DNA from 3 places in the Streptomyces sp. NPDC001634 genome. Region 2 is predicted to be linked to each of the others. Evidence: riboswitches for the same ligand, from Rfam matches in the RefSeq annotation. Region 2 holds a riboswitch; each other region holds the start of a gene.
The links. Region 2 has a riboswitch for S-adenosylmethionine ahead of ABT186_RS00895 (amino acid ABC transporter permease). Riboswitches for the same ligand answer to the same signal wherever they lie in the genome.

Region 1 (2,197 bases), on a different contig from region 2:
TACGGTCCGTCCGCCGGGTTGCCGATCGCAAGCGACTTGGCGATCGTGTCCGGCTTCTGCGGCCGTACGACGTCGTGGCCCGCCTTGAACGCGACCGACACCGGCGAGCAGCCCTCGGCCTGGGCACCGAAGATCTTGTACGGCTTGTCCTCGACGAGCCCGAGCTTGATCAGCTCCTGCAGACCCTTGTCGATCTTCGTCAGCTGGGAGCCGGAGGCGATCGGGACCACGATCTGGTCGGGCAGCTGCCAGCCGAGCTGCTCGGCGATCTCGTACGCCAGGGTCTTCGACCCCTCCGCGTAGTACGGCCGCAGGTTCACGTTGACGAAGCCCCAGCCCTCGCCGGCCGGGTCGCCGATCAGCTCGGAGCAGAAGCGGTTCACATCGTCGTAGTTGCCCTGGATGCCGACGAGGTCGCCGCCGTAGATCGCGGCCATGACGACCTTGCCCTGCTCCAGGTCGTGCGGAATGAAGACGCAGGAGCGGAAGCCGGCGCGGGCCGCCGCGGCGCCGACCGCGCCCGCGAGGTTGCCGGTGGAGGAGCAGGAGAGAGTGGTGAATCCGAAGGCACGAGCGGCCTCCAGCGCCTGGGCGACGACCCGGTCCTTGAAGGAGTGCGTCGGGTTACCGGAGTCGTCCTTCACATACAACCCGCCGGTCACGCCCAGCTCGCGCGCCAGGTTGTCGGCCTTGACGAGCTTGGTCCAGCCCGGGTTGAGATTCGGCTTGTCGGCCACGTCCGCGGGGACGGGCAGCAGCGGCGCGTACCGCCAGATGTTCGCGGGACCCGCCTCGATCCGCTTCCGCAGCTCCTCGGTGTCGTAGTCCGAGAAGTCGTACGCGATCTCCAGCGGGCCGAAACACTCCTCGCAGGCGAAGACCGGGCCGAGAGGCACCCGGTGGCCGCACTCTCGGCAGGACAGAGCCGCGGCGGGACCGAGGTTCACGGGGTTCGTGGTGCTTGCAACTGTCTGCACAGCCATGTCAGGCGAGGCCCTTTCTCCTCATCTTCCTCACGACGCATCTCGCCGTGAGACGGATTTGGCACCTTCCCTAGCCGGGAGCCTCGCGGAGACGATCAACACTGATCTACGAGAACCGACTGGAGGGTTGCCGGGGCTTCATCGGGCCGTTTCCCTCTGCCCCTCTGGATGAGCTGTATGAGGTTGTTTCACTGGTGTGAGGCGCGGCGACCCCCGACATGCGATGGTCACCGGCGTTGTTCAAGACTGTAACCGAAGGCCAGGACAGTTGAGATAGTCGTCCGAACCGCGAGATGGATCACACAGTGAGGAGCCGCAGACCGTGCTGGAAGAAGTCGAGCGCTGGCTGAGCACCCGGTCCTGGTCCGTCACCGATCGCCCGCTCCACCAGCTCATGGCCGCGAAACGCCTTTCGGGATCGTCGGTCAGCGTCGTGCTGCCCGCACTCAACGAGGAGGAGACGGTCGGCGAGATCGTCGCCGTCATCCGCCACGACCTCATGCAGCAGGTTCCGCTTGTCGACGAGATCGTCGTCGTGGACTCCGGCTCGACGGACCGCACGTCCGAGGTCGCGGCGGCAGCCGGCGCCCGGGTGGTGCACCGCGACACGATCCTGCCGCGCATCCCGGCCGTGCCCGGCAAGGGCGAGGTGCTGTGGCGCTCCCTGCTGGTCACCCGCGGTGACATCGTCTGCTTCATCGACGCGGACCTGAAGGAGTTCTCGTCGGACTTCGTCTCCGGGATCGTGGGCCCGCTGCTCACCGACCCGGGCGTGGACCTCGTGAAGGCGATGTACGACCGCCCACTCGGCGGAGCGGCGGGCCAGGGCGGCCGCGTCACCGAACTGATGGCCCGCCCGCTGCTGAACATGCACTGGCCTCAGCTGGCCGGTTTCGTACAGCCGCTGGGCGGCGAGTACGCGGCCCGCCGCTCCCTGCTGGAACAGCTCCCGTTCCCGGTCGGGTACGGGGTGGAGCTGGGCATGCTGGTCGACGCCCTGCACCTGGTGGGCCTGGACGCCCTCGCCCAGGTCGACGTGGGCGTGCGCAAGCACCGCCACCAGGACGGCCAGGCACTGGGACGCATGGCCGCCGCGATCTACCGCACCGCACAGCTCCGCCTGGCCCGCGGCCATCTGATCCGGCCGTCCCTCACCCAGTTCGAACGGGGCAAGGAGGGTTTCGAGCCACGGACGTACTCGGTGGACACGGAGG
Region 2 (2,197 bases):
ATGGTCTGCGCGGAGCCGAACAGGTCGAGCAGCGAGACGTAGAACACCAGCGAGGTGCTCTTGATCAGGCCGATCAGCTGGTTGACGTAGTTCGGTGTGATGGACCTGAGAGCCTGCGGGAAGACGATCCTCGTGAACTGGTAGCCCTTGGGCAGACCCAGTGCGGCGGCCGCCTCGTGCTGGCCCTGGTCGACGGAGAGGATGCCGCCGCGGACCACCTCCGCCGCGTACGCCGCCTCGTTCAGGCTCAGGCCGACGACGGCGACGGCCATGTCGGTGGCGAGCCTGGATTCGTCGAAGGAGAAGAAGGCGGGGCCGAAGGGCACGCCGATGCTCAGCGTCTTGTAGAGCGCGCTGAAGTTGTACAGGAAGATCAGCACCACGATCAGCGGGATGGAGCGGAACGCCCACACATAGGTCCAGCTGACCGCACGCAGCACGGGGCTCTTCGAGAGCCGGGCCAGCGCGAGAAGGATCCCGCCGAGCAGGCCCGACACGGCGCTGAGCGCGGCGACTTCGAGGGTGATGAGCAGTCCGTCGAGAATCGTGGGGCGCAGGAACCAGTAGGCGAAGCGGTCCCACTGGTAGAACGGGTTGGACACCAGGCCGTGGACGAACTGGGCCACCAGTACGAGGACGACGGCGGTGACGATCCAGCGGCCGGGGCGGCGCAGGGGCAGCACCCGCTGGGCCGTCAGGGGCTTGGGGGCGGTGTGGTCGTGGGGCGGCGCCGGGGCCAGGGACAGGGCGGCGCCGGGGGGTTCACTCATGGAGGCTCCAGCGGATTCGGACACCCCGGACGGCGCGCATGACGACACCGGAGCGCGGCACGGGCCGCCGGTGTGACGAGGCATGAGAAGCGCACGGGACCGGGGACGGGACGGAAACGGGGACGCACCGCAGCGGCGGTACGCGTCAGGGATTCAGAGAGCCGTCAGCCGTGACAGCGGGCAGAGCCCGGGGTGGTACACAGTGCGCTGTTGACGCGAAGAAGGTCGACGGAACGGTTCGCGCACAGCAGTACGCAGCCGCGGGGCCGCCGAGCGGCTGTCCTCGAAGCTGCGTACATCACTGTCACCGTCATTCTTCCGGCCCCGTGGGGCCTCGCGCTTACCGAAACGTCATCCGGTCCGGTCGTCACCTGGGGCACCCCACCGCGGCGCGAGGGTTGCCGGTCAGCAAGCCAGGGCTTGTCACTGACACTCATGACCGTTCTGGCCCGTAAGTCAATACAGCACCGGAGGCGCTGTCAACGCACGTCCACCAGGTGATACGTGCGACGGAGCACAGCCGGTCGGTCAACTCGGCCGCGTCGCGGTTCCGTTCGGGACGTGCGAGGCCCAGTCAAGGATCTGCACCGCCGCCCCCGCGGCCTCGAGTCCGCGGCAGTGGGTGTGGTGCCGCCGGGCGATGCCGTCGAGGTCGAGGTGCGATCCGAAGGCGGGGTGAGCGGCAAGCCGGCGGGCGTACGCCCACAGCCTCGGATGGCCGGCGATGCGGTGCACTGCGGCGGCGTCCAGGTGCCAGCGGTGCACGGTGTCGAGCTGCACCAGGCTGACCCACAACTCCACGTCGGCGATGGTGAGTTGCTCGCCCAGCAGGTACTCCTGGCGGGCGAGGCGGCCCTCCAGCGACCGCAGGGTGCAGAGCAACGAGGTGAGCGCGGTGTCCCGTTCACCGGCGTCGGTGTCGGCACGTCCGGCCCGCTGGGCGGCCGCCTCGATGCCCTGCTCGCACAGTCGCCGCACTCCCTCGATCTCCGCGTCCGCCCCCTGCGGGTACAGCGCCGGGTGATGACCGCCGAAGTGCCGGGCCAGGTCGCGCATGATGTCCGGGGCATGCGTACTGACGATCCGTCCGGACCAGTCGTCGCTGAGCACCGGAGCCACGGCGGCTCCCCGATAGCGGTGGGCACTCGCCTCGTAGAGCGGGCGCAGGCCGGAGTGCTCGCCCCCCGGTCCGTCGGGCACCGCGGGCAGCAGCGTCACGGGACAGACGGCTTCGAGCCCGAGCAGGCTGTGCACGACGGCGATCCGCAGACAGTGCGGACAGGACAGGGACAGATGGAGGCGGTAGCGGCGCGGTACGGCGTAGTGGCCGCTGCGCGCGTCGCAGCCTATGCGCCCCCGGAAGGCCGGAACGGGCTGCGCGGACGGGAGTGCGGTCGGGGCATGGACGGACATGTCTCTCCCGGGTT
Region 3 (2,197 bases), on a different contig from region 2:
GTCCTCCACGGCTTCGAGCGTCTCGGCGGTCATACGGCGGCCTCCCTGCGGATGCGGGCGCCCAGGTCGGTGAAACCGGCGCGGAGCTTCTGCAACGGCGTCGGCGGCAGGCTGCGGGTGGCGCCCCGGGCGTAGTGCCGCTCGACGTAGAACTGGACGACGGACACGATGCTGGTCAGGATCAGGTACCAGAGGGTGACGACCAGCAGCAGCGGCACGATGTCGCCGGGGTAGGTGGCACCCATGGTCTGCGCGGAGCCGAACAGGTCGAGCAGGGAGACGTAGAAGACCAGCGAGGTGCCCTTGATCAGGCCGATGAGCTGGTTGACGTAGTTCGGGATGATGGAGCGCAGCGCCTGTGGGAACACGATCCTGCGGAACTGGTATCCCTTCGGCAGGCCGAGCGCCGCGGCCGCCTCGTGCTGGCCCTGGTCGACGGAGAGGATGCCGCCGCGGACGACCTCGGCCGCGTAGGCGGCCTCGTTGAGGCTGAGGCCGATGACGGCGACGACCATGTCGGTGGCGAGTCTCGACTCGTCGAAGGAGAAGAAGGCGGGGCCGAAGGGGATGCCGACGCTCAACGTCTTATACAGGGCGCTGAAGTTGTAGAGGAAGATCAGCACCACGATGAGCGGGATGGAGCGCAGCGCCCAGACGTAGGTCCAGCTGACCGCGCGCAGCACCGGGCTCTTCGAGAGCCGGCCCAGTGCGAGCACGATGCCGCCGACAAGGCCCAGCACCGCACTGTAGGCGGTGACTTCGAGGGTGATCAGCAGGCCGTCGAGGATGGTGGGGCGCAGGAACCAGTAGCTCCAGCGGTCCCACTGGTAGAAGGGGTTGGTGACCAGTCCGTGCACGAACTGGGCGACCAGGACCAACACGACCGCGGTAAGGATCCAGCGGCCTGGTCGCCGCCGAGGAAGAACTCGCTGGGCGGTGAGGGCTTTTGACGGTTGGTCGGTGGTAGGCGCCTCGGCGAGGGTGGCGGTGGCACCAGGGGGTTCACTCATGGTGGGCTCCGGCTGGGTGGGAACACCCCGGAAGCACGGCGGCATACGGCGGCGCACACGACGGCGAGGTACCGGGGGGGGAGGGCAACGGCACACCGCGGGCGCGGTGTTCGTCAGGACGTGCGGGGGCTGCGGGGAGGTGTCAGCCCCGACAGCGGGCTCGGCCCGGTGCGGTACACAGTGCGCTGTTCACGCGGAGCAGATCGACGGCACGATCGGCGACGAGCAGGTTCGCGTACGACGGTACGCAGCCCCGGGAGCGGCGTGCGGCCGTCCTGGGAGCTGCGTACATGGCGTCACCGTCACTGTTCCGGCCCTAGGGGCCTCGCGCTTACCGAAACTTCATCGGTCGGGTCGTCACCTGGGGCACCCCACCGCGGTGGGAGGGTTGCCGGTCAGCAAGCCAGGGCTTGTCGCTGACGCTCATGACCGTTCTGAGCAGTAGTTAAGGCAACGGCCCGAACATTTGTCAACGCCGGTCCAGCAAGTGGAACGGCCAGTGGTAAGGAGTCCGGGTGTTGAGCCTGCGCCGGCCCAGGCCGGTCAGTCCGGATACTCCGGTCCGACCGCGGTGCGGGCACCGAGCGTCCTTCCCCTGCCCCAGCCGAGTTCACGCCGGTACCCGCCGAGCAGACCGGATTCCTCGAGCTGTGTCACATCACGCAAGCGCGAGCCCGGAGCGACCGCGGTCACCAACGGGGCGACGAACAGCGCGTCGGTCGGGCAGTACGCCTCGCACTGGAAACAGGTCTGGCAGCTGTCCTGTCGCGCGATCACCGGAACGCCGTCGGCACCGCGATCGAAGACGCGCGTCGGGCACACCTCGATGCACCGGTCGCAGGCGATGCAGCGGTCCGGCTCGACGATCTCGATCATGCGGCTCGGCCTCCGATCGTGACCAGCGCCCGCGACGCCGGCTCCGGACGGCTCCAGACCTCGTCGAGCCCGCCGGTGAGCAGCCGATAGTGCTGGGCCGGATCCTGCGTCGGCCGGTCGGCCCGCTTGTGCATACCGCGCGATTCGGTGCGCTGCAGTGCCGCGTGGTACATCCAGCGGCCATGGGCCACCATCGCGGCCGCTTCCCTGGCCCGGAACAGTTCCTCACCGCTCGCCCCCAGCCCTTCGCGGACCGCGGACCACGTCCCGTGCAGCGACCGCAGAGCCGGCTCGAGACGGTCGGCGTGCCG

Region 1: linked by a shared signal. The riboswitch ahead of thrC (threonine synthase) and the one ahead of ABT186_RS00895 (amino acid ABC transporter permease) in region 2 are both predicted to bind S-adenosylmethionine.
Region 3: linked by a shared signal. The riboswitch ahead of ABT186_RS20555 (amino acid ABC transporter permease) and the one ahead of ABT186_RS00895 (amino acid ABC transporter permease) in region 2 are both predicted to bind S-adenosylmethionine.

What each region holds. Positions count from the first base shown of each region.
Region 1 covers NZ_JBEOZU010000039.1:40,302-42,498, reverse strand. The annotation lists gene thrC (threonine synthase) at 1-983, opposite strand, end outside; SAM riboswitch class I at 1,002-1,158, opposite strand; gene ABT186_RS25320 (glucosyl-3-phosphoglycerate synthase) at 1,306-2,197, shown strand, end outside.
Region 2 covers NZ_JBEOZU010000001.1:163,271-165,467, reverse strand. The annotation lists gene ABT186_RS00895 (amino acid ABC transporter permease) at 1-770, opposite strand, end outside; SAM riboswitch class IV at 1,102-1,211, opposite strand; gene ABT186_RS00890 (glutathione S-transferase C-terminal domain-containing protein) at 1,299-2,183, opposite strand.
Region 3 covers NZ_JBEOZU010000028.1:85,221-87,417, reverse strand. The annotation lists gene ABT186_RS20560 (amino acid ABC transporter ATP-binding protein) at 1-33, opposite strand, end outside; gene ABT186_RS20555 (amino acid ABC transporter permease) at 30-1,010, opposite strand; SAM riboswitch class IV at 1,333-1,441, opposite strand; gene ABT186_RS20550 (4Fe-4S binding protein) at 1,554-1,886, opposite strand; gene ABT186_RS20545 (FAD-dependent oxidoreductase) at 1,883-2,197, opposite strand, start outside.